DNA from 4 places in the Erwinia wuhanensis genome. Region 4 is predicted to be linked to each of the others. Evidence: predicted binding sites of a transcription regulator. Region 4 holds the regulator's gene; each other region holds the start of a gene.
The links. The regulator Fur, encoded in region 4, represses iron uptake genes when iron is present. The targets are predictions, from matches to a motif close to ATAATAATGAGAACNACTATCAA.
Positions count from the first base shown of each region.

Region 1: a site for Fur is predicted at 2,630-2,652, ahead of fhuA (ferrichrome porin FhuA). Genes of this name have one in related genera too.
Region 2: a site for Fur is predicted at 2,374-2,396, ahead of fhuF (siderophore-iron reductase FhuF). Genes of this name have one in related genera too.
Region 3: a site for Fur is predicted at 2,652-2,674, ahead of QZH36_RS19800 (TonB-dependent siderophore receptor). Genes of this name have one in related genera too.

Region 1 is NZ_JAUJUH010000007.1:82,480-87,446, reverse strand. It holds gene mrcB (bifunctional glycosyl transferase/transpeptidase) at 1-2,403, shown strand, start outside; gene fhuA (ferrichrome porin FhuA) at 2,678-4,861, shown strand; gene fhuC (Fe3+-hydroxamate ABC transporter ATP-binding protein FhuC) at 4,907-4,967, shown strand, end outside.
Region 2 is NZ_JAUJUH010000004.1:141,311-146,277, reverse strand. It holds gene QZH36_RS11170 (MFS transporter) at 1-969, shown strand, start outside; gene QZH36_RS11165 (YbaK/EbsC family protein) at 977-1,444, opposite strand; gene fhuF (siderophore-iron reductase FhuF) at 1,545-2,339, opposite strand; gene QZH36_RS11155 (GGDEF domain-containing protein) at 2,771-3,856, opposite strand; gene QZH36_RS11150 (DUF1435 domain-containing protein) at 4,097-4,387, shown strand; tRNA gene QZH36_RS11145 (tRNA-Leu) at 4,789-4,875, opposite strand; tRNA gene QZH36_RS11140 (tRNA-Leu) at 4,909-4,967, opposite strand, start outside.
Region 3 is NZ_JAUJUH010000009.1:198,518-203,484, forward strand. It holds gene QZH36_RS19795 (ABC transporter substrate-binding protein) at 1-466, opposite strand, end outside; gene QZH36_RS19800 (TonB-dependent siderophore receptor) at 484-2,616, opposite strand; gene QZH36_RS19805 (autotransporter outer membrane beta-barrel domain-containing protein) at 2,746-4,967, opposite strand, start outside.
Region 4 is NZ_JAUJUH010000002.1:401,513-406,479, forward strand. It holds gene seqA (replication initiation negative regulator SeqA) at 1-289, opposite strand, end outside; gene ybfF (esterase) at 526-1,290, shown strand; gene ybfE (LexA regulated protein) at 1,436-1,717, shown strand; gene fldA (flavodoxin FldA) at 1,859-2,389, shown strand; gene fur (ferric iron uptake transcriptional regulator) at 2,738-3,181, shown strand; gene QZH36_RS06360 (beta-N-acetylhexosaminidase) at 3,240-4,967, opposite strand, start outside.

The sequences.
Region 1 (4,967 bases), on a different contig from region 4:
CATAATAACGAGGAGAAAGTACCCGTGCCACGTAAAGGAAAAGGACGGCCGCCGCGTAAAAGAGGCTGGCTGAGCTTAATGATTAAGCTGCTGCTGGTATTTATTGTACTGATGGCGGTCTACGGGGTGTACCTGGATTCGCAGATCCGCAGCCGTATCGACGGCAAAGTCTGGCAGCTGCCCGCCACGGTGTATGGCCGCATGGTCAATCTTGAGCCGGGCATGGCCTACAATAAAAAAGAGATGATCGCGCTGCTCGAAGGCACGCAGTACCGCGAGGTGACGCGCATGACGCGGCCTGGCGAGTTTACCGTGCAGGGCAACAGCATTGAGATGATCCGCCGCCCGTTTGACTTCCCGGACAGCAAGGAAGGGCAAATCCGCGCGCGGCTGAGCTTTGACAACGACTCGCTGACCGAGATCAAAAACCTCGACAGCGGCCGCGACTTCGGCTTCTTCCGTCTCGACCCTCGTTTGATCACTATGCTGCAATCACCAAACGGCGAGCAGCGCCTGTTTGTGCCGCGTGCGGGCTTCCCGGATCTGCTGGTCGATACGCTGGTGGCTACCGAAGACCGCCATTTCTACGAGCACGACGGCATCAGCCTGTACTCTATCGGCCGCGCCTTCCTGGCGAATATCACGGCAGGAAAAGCGGTGCAGGGCGGCAGTACGCTGACCCAGCAGCTGGTGAAAAACCTTTTCCTGACCAACAAACGTTCGCTGTGGCGCAAGGCTAACGAAGCCTATATGGCGCTGATTATGGACGCGCGCTACAGCAAAGATCGCATTCTGGAGCTTTACCTGAATGAGGTTTATCTGGGCCAGGCGGGCAACGATCAGATCCGCGGCTTCCCGCTGGCGAGCCTCTACTACTTTGGCCGTCCGGTGGACGAGCTGAGCCTGGATCAGCAGGCGCTGCTGGTGGGCATGGTGAAGGGCGCGTCGCTCTATAACCCGTGGCGCAATCCGAAGCTGGCGCTGGAGCGCCGCAACCTGGTGCTGCGTCTGCTGCAGCAGCAGAAAGTGATCGACCAGGAGCTGTACGACATGCTCAGCGCCCGTCCGCTTGGCGTACAGCCGAAAGGCGGCGTGATCACGCCACAGCCTGCGTTTATGCAGATGGTGCGCAACGAGCTACAGGCGAAGCTGGGCGATAAGATCAAAGATCTTTCCGGCGTGAAAATTTTCACCACGCTGGATTCTGTTTCGCAGGATGCGGCAGAAAAAGCCGTGGAAGAAGGGATGCCGACGCTGCGTAAACAGCGCAACCTGAAGGATCTGGAAACCGCGATGGTGATCGTCGATCGCTTCAGCGGTGAAGTTCGCGCCATGGTTGGCGGTGCCGATCCCCAGTTTGCGGGCTATAACCGTGCGCTACAGGCGCGCCGGTCGATTGGTTCTCTGGCTAAGCCAGCCACCTATCTGACCGCGCTGAGCCAGCCGGATAGCTATCGCCTGAATACCTGGATTGCCGATAATCCGATCGCGCTGAAGCAACCAAACGGTCAGGTCTGGAAGCCGCAGAATGATGACCGCCGCTTCAGCGGTCAGGTGATGCTGGTAGATGCGCTGGCGCACTCCATGAACGTGCCAACGGTGAACCTGGGCATGACGCTGGGCCTGCCGCAGGTGGTGGATACCTGGAGCAAACTCGGCGTGCCGAAGGCTGAACTCCAGCCGGTGCCGGCTATGCTGCTGGGCGCGCTGAACCTGACGCCGGTCGAAGTGGCGCAGGCGTTCCAGACTATCGCCAGCGGCGGCGATCGCGCGCAGCTTTCCGCGCTGCGTTCGGTCATTGCCGAAGACGGCACCGTGCTTTATCAGAGCTTCCCGCAGGCGGAGCGCACCATTCCGGCCCAGGCCGCCTACCTGACGCTTTACGCGATGCAGCAGGTCGCGCAAGAGGGTACGGCCCGTGCGTTAGGTTCGCGCTATCCGAAGGCGCACCTGGCGGCGAAAACCGGCACCACCAACAACCTGATCGACAGCTGGTTCGCGGGCGTGGACGGCAAAGAAGTGGCGATCACCTGGATTGGCCGCGACAATAACCAGAGTACCAAACTGTACGGTGCCAGCGGCGCGATGCAGATCTACCGTCGCTATCTGGACAACCAGGCGCCGATGCCGCTGATGCCGACGCCGCCGGAAGATATCGCGCCGATGAACGTGGATTCAGCCGGTAACTTTGTCTGCGGCACGGGCAGCAGCAGCTGGCGGACGCTGCCGGTCTGGACCACCGATGCCGACGCACTCTGTCAGCAGCAGCAGCAGCAAATCCAGCAGCAGCAAATGCAACAGCAGCAAATGCAGCAGGAGCAGCAGCCTGCTCAACAGCCGCAAAACGAGCAGAAGGATGCGGATGGCGTGGCGGGTTGGATCAAGGATATGTTCGGTAAATAACTGAAAACAGGTGTAAAGCCGGTTCTTAACGAGCCGGCTTTTTTTTGCCTTTTTGGCGGCGGCAGCAGAAAAACTAAACCGGCAAAAAGAGGCTTTTCAGCGCGACGGCATGACAACGGCTTTATTTTCCCTGCTTTATGCTGGCCTGAACTCCGCCGGATTCGCGCTAAAAGCGCCCGATTTTTTCTTGCGAAAGCGCCGGTAATTCGCCTATTATCCTGTCGTTATAATAATAATTCTCGTTTACATTCTACTTTTCATCAGAGAACGCTAAATGGCTATTTCATCTTTGAAATCATCCGCTTTGCCGGTAAGCCGACTGGCCTGCCTTGTTGCCGTCGCGCTTTCCTCCTCTGCTTTCGCCGCCAGCGAACAGACTATTACCGTCAGCGCCAACGCCGATGCCGCCAGCGAAAACGCCTGGGGCCCGGCACCGACCATCGCCGCTAAACGCAGCGCCACCGGTACCAAAACCGATACGCCGATTGAAAAAAATCCGCAGTCCGTTTCGGTGGTGACCAGCGACGAAATCGAGATGCGCAACGTCAGCACGGTTAAGGAAGCCTTTAACTATGCGCCCGGCGTAATGACCGGCAACCGCGGCAGCTCGCAGGTTATCGACGCGCTGTCCATCCGCGGCTTCAGCGAAACCAACACCAATCAGTATCTGGACGGCCTGAAGCTCCAGGGCGATAACTACTCCGAATTCGCTATCGATCCTTATTTTCTGGAGCGCGCGGAGCTGCTGCGCGGGCCGGCATCCGTGCTTTACGGCAAGAGCAACCCGGGCGGCGTAGTGGCGCTGGTCAGCAAGCGTCCGACCACGGAAACGCTGCGCGAAGTGCAGTTCCAGATGGGCTCGGATAACCTGTTTTCCACCGGCTTTGATTTCGGCGGCGCGCTGGATGACGGCGGCGTTTACTCCTGGCGCCTGACCGGCCTGGCGCGCAGTCAGGACGCGCAGCAGGATATGCAGAAAGAGAAGCGCTATACCGTGGCGCCGTCCTTCAGCTGGCAGCCCGACGCCAACACCAACTTCACGCTGTTAACCTATTTCCAGAACGAGCCGGAAACGGGCTACTACGGCTGGCTGCCGCGTCAGGGCACCGTGGTGCCGATCGTCGATGCCAACGGCCGGCAGCACAAGTTGGGCACCGATTTTGACGAAGGCGAGGCGAGCAACAAGATCTCCCGCAACACCAAAATGGTGGGCTATAACTTCTCGCACAGCTTTAACGATACCTGGACCGTGCGGCAAAACCTGCGCTACGCCGATCTGCGCACCGACTATCGCAGCATTTACGGCAACGGTTTCGACAGCGCCAGCAGTGCCATTACCCGCGCTTACGCCGGTTCTGAAGAAGAGCTGAACCAGTTTGCCGTCGATAGCCAGGCGCAGGCGAAATTCGCTACGGGCGCGCTGGATCATACGCTGCTGCTGGGCGTCGACTATCAACGTACCCGCAACGATATCAACGCCGGATTCGGTACCGCTTCCCCGCTGAGCGCGCTGGATCCGCAGTACGGCAACGACAGCACCACGATCACCTTCCCGTATCACTATCTGAACAAGCAGGAGCAGACCGGCCTGTACGCGCAGGATCAGATGGAGTGGGACCGCTGGGTCATGACGCTGGGCGCGCGCTACGATTACGCGATGACCTCGGCGTTTAACCGCGACGCTAATGCGCTGGCGAAAAACCACGACCAGGCCTTTACCTGGCGCGGCGGCCTGAACTACGTGTTTGATAACGGCGTGGCGCCTTATTTCAGCTACAGCGAATCCTTTATTCCGACTGCCGGAACCTCCGCTGAAGGACAGCCGTTCGATCCGTCACGCGCTAAGCAGTACGAGGCTGGCGTAAAATACGTGCCGAAAGACCGCCCGATTGTGATCACCGGCGCGCTCTATCAGCTGACTAAAACGAAAAATCTGACGGCGAATCCCGATTCTGAGTTCGCCAATTTCAGCGTGCAAAGCGGCGAAATCCGTTCGCGCGGCGTCGAGCTGGAAGCGAAGGCGGCGGTCAATGCCAACGTTAACGTTATCGCCTCTTACACCTATACCGACGCGGAATACACGCACGATACGCAGCTGAAAGGCAGAACGCCGGTGCAGGTGCCGAAACATATGGCGTCGCTGTGGGCCGATTATACCTTCCACGAAACGGCGCTTTCCGGCCTGACCGTGGGAAGCGGCGTACGCTATGTCGGTGAGAGCAAAGGCCTGTACAGCACCGGCCCTGATACTAATCAGAACTTCAACGTGGCGGCGTACACCACCGTCGATGCCGTGGTGAAGTACGACCTAGGCCGTTTTGGCCTGCCAGGCTCGTCGATTGGCGTCAACGTCAACAACCTCTTCGATCGGGATTATGTCGCCAGCTGCTATCGCGACTACGCCTGCTACTGGGGCGCCGAACGTCAGATCGTCGGCACCGCCACTTTCCGTTTCTAACCAAACCGGGCGCGGTTCGCCGCGCCCGTCAGGCAGAAAATTGTTATGCATTCTCCGCACCTGACCGACAGCACCTTCTCGCTGCATCAAACTTCATTTGCCGTTC
Region 2 (4,967 bases), on a different contig from region 4:
AATATCCTGCTTTTCTCGCTGTTTGAGCTGCTCTCCGCCTGGTCGCCTACGCTTACCACCTTCCTGATTTTGCGCGTGATTTACGGCATTGCGATGGGCGGCGTCTGGGGCGTAGCCTCGTCGCTGGCGATGGAAACCATTCCCGATCGCTCCCGAGGGCTGATGTCCGGCATTTTTCAGGCGGGCTATCCGGCAGGCTATCTGCTGGCCTCGATTATTTTTGGGCTTTGCTATGCGTCTGTCGGCTGGCGCGGCATGTTCCTGATTGGCGCGATGCCGGTGCTGCTGCTGCCGTTTATCTGGTTTAAGGTGCCGGAATCGCCGGTCTGGCTGGCCGCCAGAGCGCAGAAAGAGAGCGTGGCGCTGCTGCCGGTGGTGCGTAAGCACTGGAAGCTGTGCCTCTATCTGGTCGGGCTGATGGCCTGCTTTAACTTTTTCAGCCACGGCACGCAGGATCTCTATCCAACCTTCCTGAAGGTGCAGCACGGCTTCGACCCGCATACCGTCAGCCTGATCGCCATTGCCTACAATATTGCCGCGATGATGGGCGGCGTCTTTTTCGGCTCGCTGTCGGAGAAAATCGGCCGCAAGAAGGCGATCATTATCGCCGCGCTGCTGGCGCTGCCGGTGTTGCCGCTGTGGGCTTTTTCCAGCGGATCGTTCACCATCGGGCTGGGCGCGTTTCTGATGCAGTTTATGGTACAGGGCGCGTGGGGCGTGGTGCCGACCTGGCTGACTGAACTGGTGCCGGCCAATACGCGAGCGATACTGCCGGGCTTCGTTTACCAGCTGGGGAATCTGATAGCGTCGGTCAATGCCACGCTCCAGTCCGGCATTGCCGAAGCGCACGGCAATAATTACGGCCTGGCGATGGCGATAGTGGCCGGAACGGTGGCGGTATTGATTGCGGTTATCGTCGCCTTTGGCAGGGAAACGCAGGGCAAAGTCATCACCCGCCAGGAAAACTAAAACGGCTTCAGCCCGGCGGCTGGCAGACGTCTACCCAGGTGGCGTCGGTCAGCTCCGCCAGCAGCTGGGGAGAAATACGCACCGCGCTGTAGATGGAGCCTGCCGCGGGCAGCACTTCGTCATACTGCCGCAGCGACACATCGCACAGCACCTGCAGCGGCGTTTCCAGGCCGAAAGGGCAGACGCCGCCGACGGGATGGCCCGTCCAGCTCACCACCTCATCGGTGCTGAGCATCCGCGCCTTCGCGCCCAGCACCGCTTTCAGCTTGCGGTTATCCAGTCTTAAATCACCACAGGTCACGATCAATATCACCCTGTCTTTTACCTTCAGCGACAGCGTTTTGGCTATCTGCCCCGGCTTGACGTAGTGGGCACGCGCCGCCTGCGCCACCGTGGCGGTACTCTCCGCCAGCTCAATAATGCCGATATCGGGCGCGCGCTCGGCAAAGAACTGCCGTACAGACTCCAGGCTCATGCTCCAGCTCCTTAACGTTCGGGGCGATAAAGCTGCCACAGAGCGGCCCGGCTGTAAACGGGCAGGAAAAAATTGAGACCTTTCGGGGCGGGAAGGGCGGTCAGACGGGCTTGAGCGTGCAGTTGCCGCAGCGCTCTACGTCAGGCAAACGATAGCGCTGGCAGCAGGTGCGGCGCTGCATCTCGCCGTCTCGCGGCAGCATGGTGCGGTAAAAAGGATTGTCGGCGCCATCGGCGAGCGAGCGCGAGAAGAAAAATGCGTGCTCCAGCTCGGCGCGCAGGCTCTCGCCCAGCAATGGCGCCAGCTCGCCCAGGAACCAGTGCACCGCGAAGCCGGTATTGCTCCAGATCAGCTTGCCGTTGATATCGCCGTGCCGTTCAATTCCGTTTACGATCGGGATCAGGCAGCGCTGGATCAGGCGATCCATCCGGCGACGCGGGCTGAGGTAGCGCGCCTCTTCATCTTCCTGCACGTCGATCCAGAAGGCGGCGGGGCGGCCGGTTTCATGAAACTCAACGTGAATATGTTCCGGCGAGCAGTCCAGCGCGCGGTTTTCCAGCAGCAGCGCCATCATCAGCGGCGGCAGGAGCAGACCCAGATACCACTGCGCCCAGAGCGATTGCAGCGGTTTGTTTTCCCTTTCCTGGTCGCCGTGAGCGCGATAAATAAAATCGCCGTAGCGCGCGTTGAGCCGGGCGAACGCCTCCGGCTGCGACCACTGCTCCAGCGTCAAACAGCCGGCAGGCGCCGCTTCGTTCAGCCTGATTGTCTCCAGAAAGTAAGCGCGATGCTCGCTGAACAGCGCACGTAGCGAGCCGGCCAGCGGGCGATGGCTCTGGAGAAAGATAAGCGGAGAAACCGCTGAATCTGGGGCCTGACGACGAAGTGTGCTCATGGGTTATCCGGCATCAATCTAAGTGGGAAAACAAATGATAATCGTTCTTGATTGTATCTGAGGCCTGGCGGACAAACAAGCGCCATTTTTTCCGTCGCCCGGACGCCAAAAAGCACGGTATTTTCTGAATAAAGTAATTTGTATTAATGTCGCAGGCGGGAAAAAATCGTGCGGTAACGATTCCGCAAGTTTTGTCCGGCCATTAATTTGATTTTAGGCTGGCCGGATACAGAAAATAATTACTCAGTATATGAATAATAAAAACTCGTAGCGGAATTTACCTTAAAGACGCATAAAGGAATTCTGAAAAAAAACGTTTCCGGCAGGTTGGCTCTTTTTAATGAATATAAATCAAATAAGACTGGTGCAGGGGAGGGGATATTAAGGCAAATTTATTTCACCGACCCGAATTGTTCAGGCCGGTGAAAGCATTAAAGCGTGTTAGCAGGTTTGTTCAGATCGTGTTGACTAAGCGCTTCCCAGGAAAGAATAGTATTCCGTCCCCGATTTTTCGCCAGATAGAGCGCGCGATCGGCATTGGCGACCGCGCTGTCAAAATCCTCATCGACTATTGGGGCAAAGCCCGCGCTGAGGGTAACGTGTGTGGCGACGCGCTCGTTAAACAGATGCGGGATCTCCAGCTCGTGCACGTACTGACGAATACGCTCCGACAGCTTCATCGCGATGGCGTCGTTAACGTTGGTCAGCAGCACCAGGAACTCCTCGCCGCCGTAGCGCGCCACGATATCGCGGGAACGCACGGCGTCGCGGATGGCGATTGAGACGCGTGCCAGCGCCTGGTCGCCCATCGCGTGCCCATAGTTATCGTTGTAGGCTTTAAAATGATCGATATCCAGCAGCAGAACAAAATGGTTACCTGCATGATTATCAAATATATTTTTCAGCCGGTTCATCAAGCCCCGCCGGTTATACAGGCCGGTTAACGGGTCGAGCATGCTCAGATCGCTCCAGGCTTCTTTCTCTTCGTAGAGCTGGCTGACCAGGCGTCGGGTAAAGCGATCCCGCCGTCTTTGCAGGATATGGTTCAGCGTAAAGCCCACCAGCGGCAGCAGGATAGTGAAGGCGATAATCGCCGTATTCTGGCCGCGATCCAGCACGACCACCGCCACCGAAGGCGGCGCGGTATGCAGACAAAATGCCAGCAGATTATCGTTCAACGCAATGGCCGCGATAAAAAAGGCGCAGAACAGGCTGAGCAGCAAAAAACTGTTATCAAAATAGAAAATTAATTCAAATGTCAGGACAATTTGCCAGGCCCAGAGCAGACCGGTGGTTACCGCCGCGATATTTAATAGCGGAAATTTCCCTCTGGGACGCAAAAATGTCCATAACAATAACAGCCCGCTGAGCAAAGCAATAATCAGCGTGGGCGCGCCGGTTTTTTCTTTTCTGCTGTAAATATAAAATAAAGACGCTGCTGTGTTTAAAAAGAGAAATAGCATCAGCGAAAACCGATATTTGCTGTGAAGCAATTCATTATAGCTTTGTAATTTCATTCTTTTCTACTCATGACTGCCTGAATAGCGCACGGCCTGGCCTGAAAAAAGGACCATGCCGGGAAGAGTCTGCTGTTGTTATTATATGGATTTAATAATAGTAAGGCGCCGACAATTTAACACTTAATAACTCTGGTGTCATCATCGGGCGTAAAGACACGTCAAGAAATCTTGCTGCAAAATGATAGGAGTTCTTATATGCTATTGGGAATCATTATCATTAGTGGCGCGAGCAAAGCGATGCAGACCGCCGCAAAAGCCGCTTGCGGCACAGGGGGAACAGGCTGGATGGCAGGAAACAAACTGGAAAGTGCCTGGGGAGCGCTGCTTCCTTGCGCGATTATGCCGCTGATTACGTTACTGAATCTCTCTTTCAATCAGTGGCGGCTGGTAATGGTGGCCGCGCTACTGGCGACGGTAGTCATGCTTTATCACAAACGGCTGCGCCACTATCTGCTGCTGCCTTCTTGCCTGGCGCTGGCGGGCGGGATGATAGCGATCTCGGTTAATTTCGGCGCGCTGATAAAATAGCGGCCTGCGATAAAGCCAGCAGCGGAATCAGTCATACGCCTGCCGACGCGGCTAGCCAGCACGACGGGGAACCATAGCGGCGGGAGCATAGCAATCCGCTGCGGCAAAGCGTTATGCGGCGGCGAGGCGATCTCGTGAACGATAAAACGTTACGCGGCAGCCTGGCGATGCCGTAGACGACAAATCCCGTGCAGTGACCTGGCGAACCCCTGGAAGATCAAGCCGGGCAGCAGCATGGCGATGTTATAGACGGCAAATTACCGCATAGTCAGCGCGTACGTAAGCATAACGGCAAAGCAGGTATCGGCATCAGAAGCAAAAACAGATATTGAAAGCAGAGATGGTAAAAACAGAAAAGGGGTAATGCGAGAGGATAAAAGCGCAGAAAAGAGCGTTCAACGTGGTGCGAAGAGAGGGACTTGAACCCTCACGTCCGTAAGAACACTAACACCTGAAGCTAGCGCGTCTACCAATTCCGCCACCTTCGCATCGTGTTGAACTTTTTACTCATATCACCGCATTGGTGCGAAGAGAGGGACTTGAACCCTCACGTCCGTAAGAACACTAACACCTGAAGCTA
Region 3 (4,967 bases), on a different contig from region 4:
GGCTCGGTACGGTATTTTTCAGCGGATCTACCCGCGTATCGACGTAGATAACCGGAATGGCCGCCGCGTCCAGCTGCATCAGCGTGCTGTCCTGCGCCGCAGGCTTTTTGGCGTAAAGCGGCAGGATCACCAAATCCGGCCGCAGCGCGATGATTTTTTCCACGCTGAGCTGGCCCGGATTAGCACCGCCAATCAGGGGAATTTTTTTGATGGCGGGGAAAGCGGCACTGTAGCGTGCCCAGGTCTGCCGATCGTAATGCGGCAGATCGCCAGGCCAGCCCGCCACGCGCCGCAGCGGGTTGCCCTGTTCCACCAGCGCCAGCGTATAGAGCAGCCGTCCTTCGCCCAGTACGATGCGCTGCGGATTGTCCGGCACCGTGACCTTGCGCTGCAAAATATCGGTAAGCATTTTTGCCTGCGGCGCGTTGCAGGCTAACAGCAGCAGCAGGATAGGCCATTTTTTCATGAGGTTTCCCATTACGATCAGAAATCAACGGACGCGGAAACCACGATTTCACGCGGGGCGCCTTCGCTAACACGCAGGTTGCCGCCGCTGGATCCGTAATACGCTTTATCAAACAGGTTGTTGACGTTGATCTTCAGCTGAGTATGTTTGCCCACCAGCTTGCTGTCCCAGGCGGCGAAAGCGTCCGCCACCGTATAGTCCGGCATCGTGAAGCTGTTTTCCGGGTCGCCCGCGCGGGAACCGACGTAGCGCCCGCCGCCGCCGACGCGCACCTCGCCCGGTAGCCAGGAGAAACGTATGGCGTGCGTCAGGTAGAGACTGCCGCTGTTGGTTGGTGCGTTGACCAGCCGATTGCCCTCGTTAGCCGGATTAACGTCATCCTCAACGATTTCCGTTTTATCGTGGCTATAGGTGGCTATCAGGTTCCAGTCCGGCGCCAGCTCACCGTTGATCTCCACCTCCGCGCCGGTAGAGCGCGCCTCAGGAATGTTGCGCGTACTGCCGTTGATTAACACCGACATATCCTTCTCGTCAATGCGATACAGCGCCAGCGTGGCGGACACAGCGGGCAACATTTGCCACTTTGCGCCCACTTCATAAGTCGTGCCTTTTTCCGTCGAGGCGACGTTGCCGTCGTCATCGGTTTGCGTTGAAGGGGTAAACGATTTGCTGTAGCTGCCGTAGAGTGAAAGATCGGGCCGCGCCTTATACACCAGCCCCGCCTGCGGCAGAAAAGCATCGCCGCGATCGTTGAGCGTGCTCTGCGGATCGGCCCAGCCGCTGCTGGCGGTTTGGGTGTAGCGCTGATAGCGGGCGCCCGCTACCGCTATCCATTTATCGGTCAGATGGATACTGTCTTTGGCAAACAGCGAACGGCTGTAAAGGTTGGTGCGCAGATTGCTCTGCGCATCGGCCACCGTGCTGGCGTTGATCGGCGGCTCTTCGCCATAGATCGGATCGTACATGTTGAAGGTTTTTGACACCTTGCCGCGATAGGACCAGGCCTTGTAGGTTTCATTCTGCTCGTAGTCAACGCCCAGCATAATATCGTGCTGCATGCCCCAAATCTGCGGGCTGCCGCCTATGTCCCAGGCAAGATAAGTGGTCTGGTGATTGAAGCCGCGGTTCGCGTCCGCGCGGCGAGAGACAATGCCGGTGGCGGCGTTGACCGCCGTAGCGCGGACTTCGTTACTGTCGTAGCGACGCTGCATCCAGGCGTAGTTGAGATGGGTTTCCCAGGTTTCATCCAGGCTGTAGGCGTAGCTGATATTCAGGCGCTTGTTTTTCCCCCAGGCGTGGTTGGCACTGTCGTCCAGACGCTGGTTATAGGGGATATTTACCGGTTTTTTATTGATAAACGCGGTGCCGCGATCGACCGGAATATCAAACTTATATTCGGTATAGCTGATGTTGAAAGCGGCTTTTTCGCCATACCAGCTCAGCGATGGCGACAGCAGCGTATGTTCATTAGCGCCAAAATTACGCCAGTAATCCTCGCGCTGGCGCTCGGCAATCAGGCGAAAGGCAAAGCCGTCGCCCAGCGGCCCGGTGATGTCCACGCTGCCCGCGCCGCCGCCGACGCTGGTGGTTTCGCCGGCAAGATGCGTGTGCCATTCATACTGCGGCTTTTTGCTGACCAAGTTGATAATGCCGCCAGGATTCTGAATGCCGTACAGTAGCGAGGCCGAGCCTTTCAGCACTTCCACATGATCGATGGTGCTGTCCATCGACAGCCCCTGGTTGCTGCGTACGCCGTCGATAAAGATCGAGCCGTCAGAGTTGCTGCCGAAGCCGCGCTTGACGAAACCGTCCTCAATAGCGCCCAGCGTGTTGCCCTGGCTGACGCCGCTGACGAACTTCATGGCGTCGTTCACGCTTTTCACCTGGTAATCTTCTATCACCTGCGGCGTAACCACGCTGACGGACTGCGGCGTTTCATTTCGCGGCAGCGGCATTTTGCTGGCCGCGCTCGCGGTATCCTGGCTGTAGCTGCCTGGCTCGCCGGTGCCGTCGGCGGTCACGGTCAGCGTCGGATCTTTTGCGGTGCCCGCTGCCAGCGCGGCCGTGCTGAACAGTAAGCCAGGTAACAGCAGGGGAATTTTCCCGGTAAAATGCCCAACGGCAAAAGGAAGAGCGAAAGGTGTTTTCATCAATAAACGCGCAGGTAGAGTTATAATTGCTGCGGATGATAATAATTTTCATTACCGTTAGCAATTTCAAAAAGCCGTCTGGCGCAACAAAAAAGGGCCCGCAGGCCCTTTCAGCAACCGCTGAAGCGGTCAGAACTTGTAACGTATCCCCATGTTGCCGGTATAGCCTTCCGTACCCGGCCCAAAGCTGTGGGCATATTTTACCTGAGCATGCACGCTGAAGTGCGGATTGAGCTGGCTGCTGACACCGGCGCCCGCCTGCCAGTAGCCACGACGTACGTCCGGCCGCATCGTTTCGTTATTCATATCAACGCCCGGCGTGTGGCCCAGAAACTGCACCACGTCTGCCTGTAGGTAAGGCTTCAGCACGGGATTATCGTAATAGAACCGCAGACCTTCGCGCAGCCGGGCGACCATCAGGTTCTGATCCTTCAGCTTAACGCCGCTGGAATAGGTCTGGCTGATGTTCATGTACTGGCCCATCGCCTGTAGCTGGGGTTCCAGCCTGAACCGGTCGCCTAAAGTCAGCGGGATACCGGTTTCCACCGAGGCGACGACGCCGTAGCTGTCCATTTTGGCGCGGGTCAGGCTGGAGAACTCGTTGCTGTAGCGCGTAAGCTGCACAACGTTATCCAGATAAGCGCCGCTGTCGTTCCATGCCGTCAGATAGCCGCCGATGCCGTAAGCGTTGGTGGTCACTTTACCCACGTCAACGGAGAGTTCCGACCTCAGGCTGCGCGCGGTGTCTTTGTTGTTACTGCGCTGATGGCCAAGCGTCATCATCGGGCCAGCCGTCAGATGCCAGCCGTCGGCAAACTGACGCGTGACGACATCGCCGCCCAGCTGGACGAAAGTGGTATTCACGTTGAAAGCAAAGCGTCCGGCTGCATACCTGTCGTGACGGCCTGAGACTCGCGCCCAGGCCGTGCCGCCCTGGTAAGCGCCCAGGCGTTCGTGCCAGGTGCCGATGGTGTCAAATCCGTAGGTCGAATTCAGATAAGGCGCGATAAGGTAACCTGCTGTTTCCGGGCGGTAAGCAATAACTTCCGGCTCTGGCGCCGCCGCGTCATTACCTGTTTCGTCGCTCTTATCCGTATCCGGCTCAACAACCTCATCCGTATCCGGCACATCAGGAATAATGGGATCCTCATCGATCTCTGTGGCGTCATCCGGTGGCGGAACGGGCGTCAGCGAAGATTGCAGGTACCAGTCCTTGTCACCGATTTTATTCAGGAAGTACTGATAATTACCGGCCACCACGGCGTTTTTCTGATTAAAGGTCGCGGCATCAGCATCGCCTTCCACGCGCACCAGCAGAATACCGCTGTGGGTCAGCGCGCCCGTGCCGCCTTTGTTGTTGACGCTGACATCATAGCTGCCCGAAGCGTTGCCGTTTACCAGCAGCCTGTCGCTGGGTGAATCGTCGCCGCCCAATTGGGTATTAAACGCAAACGAACCGGAGCCGGCCAGATCGCCTTTCACGGCGAGCGAGCTGAAGCCCGAAGCGTTGTTGAACACCACCGAGCCGCCGTCCATCGTCAGCGTGTTCAGGTTGGAATCGGCCGTTACCAGCCAGCTGCTGGCGCTGTTGAGGATTAGCTGATTAACGTTTTGCGTCGCCCCGCTCAGCGTGGAGCCGTCGTTCAGCGTCAGGTTAACGAGGCTGTCGTCGCTGACGATAACATCGCCCAGCAGCTGCGAGGCGCCGTTCGCCGTCACGTTCACCGTCGAAAGAAAAACCTCGCCTTTGTCATTAACGTTTGCGCCAGCGCTGAGCGCCGTACCGTTGCCGCCATAAACAAGGCTACCGTTGCTGAGCGTCAGATCCAGCGCGGAGCCTTTAACCAGCACGCCGCTTCCCGCTTCGCTACGCAGCGTTGTGTTATTCAGCGTGACTGCGCTGCTCAGGGTATCGGAATAGATGTTCGCGTACAGCCCGGCCGCCTGCGGTCCTTTTGATGCTGTAGCCGTTCCCGTATTGGCGATGGTGCTGTCGGTCATTTCTATATTGCCAAGGTTGGCAATTAAACCAAACGCGTTGTTCCCGGAAGCGGTAACGGCGACGTTAGCGGCGGTAACGGTTGCCGCACTTCCGGCATAGATGCCCCCGGCGCCTTCGCCGGTAGTGACAATCTCGCCGCCGGTGATAGTAACCACGCTGCTGGCGGTAGCGGCAACGCCATGCGCCTCTTTACCGCTGGTGGTAATGGCTGGATTGACCAGCGTTGCGGTGCTGTTTGTCATAGCCAGGATGCCATAAGCACTGTCGCCAGAAGTATTTATCTGCGTGTCGTGCAACGTTAATTTGCCGGAGCGGGTAAGATAGGTGCCAACTGAAAACTCGCCGGCCG
Region 4 (4,967 bases):
TCAGCATAAAACGGTTTACCGCTTTTTTCTGCTCCGCATACTCGTCCGACAGCAGCAGCTCGCGCACGGCGCGAACGCGATCCTGCGGGCGAGACGTCTCTTTCACCACGGTTTCCTGTACGCTGGCGACAGGCGCGGGCGCAGCCGTAACAGCAGGTGCCTTCGGCGCTGCCTGACCAGCAGAAAATTTCAGCATACGACGTAAAATGTCGGAGGCGCTTTCACCAATATGCTGAGTGTGGCTGGCGATATAACGGTAGAGCTCTTCGTCGACTTCAATAGTTTTCATCTTGATCCAGTACGATTATTGCTGATAAGAGCCGGTTAGCGACCTGTTTTACCCAGGCGCGGACGGACCAGCTCTAACACGAGGATTATAAAGTTAAATCCTGCCGGGTTGTAGCGCCAGCCCCAATTGCGGACAAAAGTCGGAATATGCCGTAAAAAGATCGGGTCTGTCGCGGCGGCAGAAAATCGCTGTTTTATGATAACCTAACCCCTCGTTTCCTCCGTAAGAAGTTTGCCATGAAATTGAATTTCCGCCTGCAATCTGAACAAACGACCGTTTCTGACGCGCCCGTGGTGCTTATTCACGGCCTTTTCGGCAACCTGGATAACCTTGGGGTGCTGGCGCGCGACCTGAAAGCGGATCGCCGCATTATTCAGGTGGACGTCCGAAATCATGGCCTTTCGCCGAGGTCGGATGAAATAAGCTATGCCGCAATGGCGCGCGACGTGCTGGAAACGCTGGATGAGCTTGATGCCGACCGGTTTGATATTATAGGCCATTCCATGGGCGGGAAAATCGCCATGACGCTGGCTTCCCTTGCCCCGGAACGCGTCGGGCAGCTGGTGGTTATCGATATTGCGCCGGTGGCCTACCGGGAACGCCATCACGACGCGATTTTCGCCGCGCTGGCCGCCGTCAGCGAAGCGGGCATTACCCGCCGGAGCGAAGCCGCCGCGCTGATGCGTCAGACCATAGAGGAAGAAGGCGTCATTCAGTTTCTGCTTAAATCGTTTCAGGACGGCGAATGGCGTTTCAACGTGCCGGCGCTCTGGCAGCACTACGATCGGATTATCGGCTGGGAAACGCTGCCCGCCTGGCCACATCCCACGCTGTTTATTCGGGGCGAACATTCGCCTTATCTACAGGAAGCGTATCGTGACGCGCTGCTGGCCCAGTTCCCTGCCGCCCGCGCCCACGTGATTACCGGCGCGGGTCACTGGGCGCATGCCGAGAAACCTGATGCCGTTTTGCGCGCCATCCGCCGTTTTTTTGCCCTGTGAAAACAAATGTTTCAGTAAAAGGCTAAATAATTGTCGTCGCGACTTTCGCTGGGGTATGATGGCGCGCTAAAATTTGTCGACGGCACCGGCCGCAAACGCTAACGGCTCAATCCATCAGAACTCCAGCCTTCAGTATCACGATTCTATGGCAAAAGAAAACACGGACCGCACCACGATCGATCTGTTCGCAGACGAGCGTCGACCGGGACGACCCAAAACCAATCCACTGGCACGTGATGAGCAGTTGCGCATTAACAAACGCAACCAGCTTAAGCGTGATAAAGTGCGCGGGCTGAAGCGCGTAGAACTGAAAATGAACAGTGACGCAGTTGACGCCCTGAACCAGCTCGCCGAGCAGCGTAATATGAGCCGCAGCGAACTGATAGAAGAGATGGTCATGGCGCAGTTAGCCAGGCCTGAGCGCTGAAGCACGCGCTACGGTAAAGCACAAAGCGACAAATGCAGGCGGATTAGCCGTTTATCCCCCTGTTGCTGTCTGCTATTATTGCCCTTAACATTTTCAGGCTAGCCGCCGCATATCATTAAGTTTCAAGAGGTTATTAAACTCATGGCAATCGTAGGCATTTTCTTTGGCAGCGATACGGGCAATACGGAAAACATTGCAAAAATGATCCAGAAGCAGCTCGGTAAAGAGGTGGCTGAAGTTCATGATATCGCTAAAAGCAGCAAAGAAGACCTTGAAGCCTTTGATATTTTGCTGCTGGGCATCCCGACCTGGTACTACGGTGAAGCGCAGTGCGACTGGGATGATTTCTTCCCTACGCTGGAAGAGATCGACTTCAACGGCAAGCTGGTCGCGCTGTTTGGCTGCGGCGATCAGGAAGATTACGCGGAATATTTCTGCGACGCGATGGGCACCATTCGCGACATTATCGAGCCTAACGGCGCGGTGATCGTCGGCCACTGGCCGACAGAAGGCTATGATTTCGAGGCCTCTAAAGGCCTGGCGGACGATACCCATTTCCTTGGCCTGGCCATTGATGAAGATCGCCAGCCGGAGCTGACCAACGAACGCGTTGAAAAGTGGGTCAAACAGATTTCTGACGAGCTTCAGCTCCAGGATATTCTCGAAGCGTGATAGCATTGGCCCGCTGTACGAATCCACAGCGGGCCAATGGTTTTTCCTATAGAAGTGATAGATACATATTTGTAACTTTTACCGTCAAAACGGTAGAATAGCACTGCTCCGCCTCCGCTTCTGCGGCGCCGAAAACCAGGCAGAGCGAACTGACAACCCAGCGTAAATGGGTGCTTGCTTTTCCGGACGTAACGACTTCTTATCCTTACATCCCCTGATGGTTTTGCATCTCCGCTGTGGTTTCTTCAAGGCATCGGTTCTATAATGAGACGCTCAGCTTTTGCGTCGACCGATGCTCACGGCTTCTCAGCCACTTAGTGACCAGCAAAGTAACAGGACAATATCCGCATGACTGACAATAACACCGCATTAAAGAAGGCCGGCCTGAAAGTCACGCTTCCTCGACTGAAAATTCTGGAAGTGCTTCAGGAACCAGAGTGCCATCACGTCAGTGCGGAAGATTTGTATAAACGCCTGATCGACATGGGCGAAGAGATTGGCCTGGCGACGGTTTACCGCGTTCTGAACCAGTTTGACGATGCGGGGATCGTGACCCGTCATAACTTCGAAGGCGGCAAGTCCGTGTTTGAACTGACCCAGCAGCAGCATCACGATCACCTGATCTGCCTGGACTGCGGCAAAGTAATCGAATTCAGCGACGAGTCTATTGAATCCCGCCAGCGTGATATTGCGACGAAGCACGGTATCAAACTCAGCAACCACAGCCTCTATCTTTACGGCCACTGCGCCACCGGCGACTGCCGTGAAGACGACACGCTGCACGATAAGTAATCGATTTCAATAAAAAACCGGCGATCGCTCGCCGGTTTTTTTTTTGCCTGCGCCCCGCCTATTTCAGGCTTTCCACGCGGCTGAAGCGCTTGCCGTCGCTACTGACGGCGCGGATCAACACCTCGCCGGAAACCGACGGACGGGCGCTGTCATGATAGCGCTGCCAGCTGTTGCCACCGTCCAGCGAGTAGTCAATAGCCACGCCCGGCAGGGCGATATTGGCTGCCAGCTTGCCCGCGACAAGACGTGCGCCCGGCTGCGGCAGACGATAGTGGATCCCGGCTTTATCCATTTTCGGCAGCTCGCGCTGGCCCAGCAGGTTTGCATAACGCTGCCAGTCCTTATTCAACGCCGCCCGATCGACATGCCGCGTTTGGCCGCCTTTATACTCACGTCCGGCCTGGTAAGTCTGCTCCCAGGCAGCACGATGCCAGCCGCGCTCCGCCACGGCCAGCGCGCGTGGGAAAATCATCCATTCCATCTGCTCGTCGGTACGTACGGTTTCGCTCCAGAGCTGGGCTGAAATCCCATACACGCCCGGCCAGGGCTTATCGGATTTAGCATCAAAGAAGTTACCGTCGCGATCCACCGATGTCTCTGCATTCTGCGGCATATTGTCCGGCGCGAAGCTGAACATTTTGCGCTCGTCGTTGAAGCGGGTGCCCCAGTAATAGCCTCTTTCCAGCGGATTGACCTCATAAGGGAAATCCATATAGAGATAGTCCGGGTTGGAGACGGTGACTTCGTAGCCTTTGTTAGCCCAGTCGTTAACGGTGTCAAAGCCGCCCCAGAAAAGCGTGTCCCAGAAATTAACGCCGATGCGCCTGGTCGCAAAGTCTTTAGCGCTCTTCGCATCCTTCAGGCCATCCTGCCACGCCTGCATCTTTTCAATACCGTGCGCGTTTACCCGCTCGCTGACCTTTTTGCCAAAGTAGCTGGGCAGATGATCCATATCCGCGACCTTGCCCGATTTCACCAACGCCTGACAAACCTGCGATTTCGCCCAGGGTTTATCTTCCTTGCTCAAATCGACCCTGCCCTTGCCTGCTTCGGGACTGGCCGCATCGGTATAGCCAACGCCCAGGCGGATGTTTTTCGCCTCGTCGCCGCCAAAGTGCCAGGTGGTTAACGGCGCGCCTGCCGCCTGATGCATCGCCTGAATTTCACTAATCACCTTATCAACAAAACGCATGGAGGAATCCAGGCAGGGATTCAGATAGCTGGTGCGATCGTAAAACTGTACGGAGGTGGTGTTCGAAGTATCGGTTGGATCGACCAGGCGATACTCGTTTGCCTCTTTGGTCTTACCCTCTTTCATCAGCCGGTTGTAGCGGGCTTCCATAGAAATCACCGCCGCCCTGGCATGAGCAGGCATATCGATTTCCGGGATGACTTCGATGCCGCGCGCTTTGGCATAGCGCAGGATAGCAATGTAGTCGTCGCGGGTCAGATAGCCATTGCCCTGCGCGTCGGCGAAAGGCCCGGATCCCAGCTGCGGCAGCAGACAGCGCTGCTCCGTCAGATCGTGGCAGCGTCTGGCACCAATATCAGTCAGCTCCGGCAGGCCGGGGATCTCAATACGCCAGCCTTCATCATCGCTCAGATGAAAATGGAATTTATTGAGTTTAACCGCCGCCATCTGATCCAGCAGGCGCAGCACCGCCTCTTTGCTGTGGAAGTTACGGCCGATATCGAGAAAAATACCGCGATAGGCCATGCGGGGCGCATCGGTGACGTCCAGGGTAGCGATCTTTTGTTCGCCGCTGGCCGGCAGCAGCGACAGGAT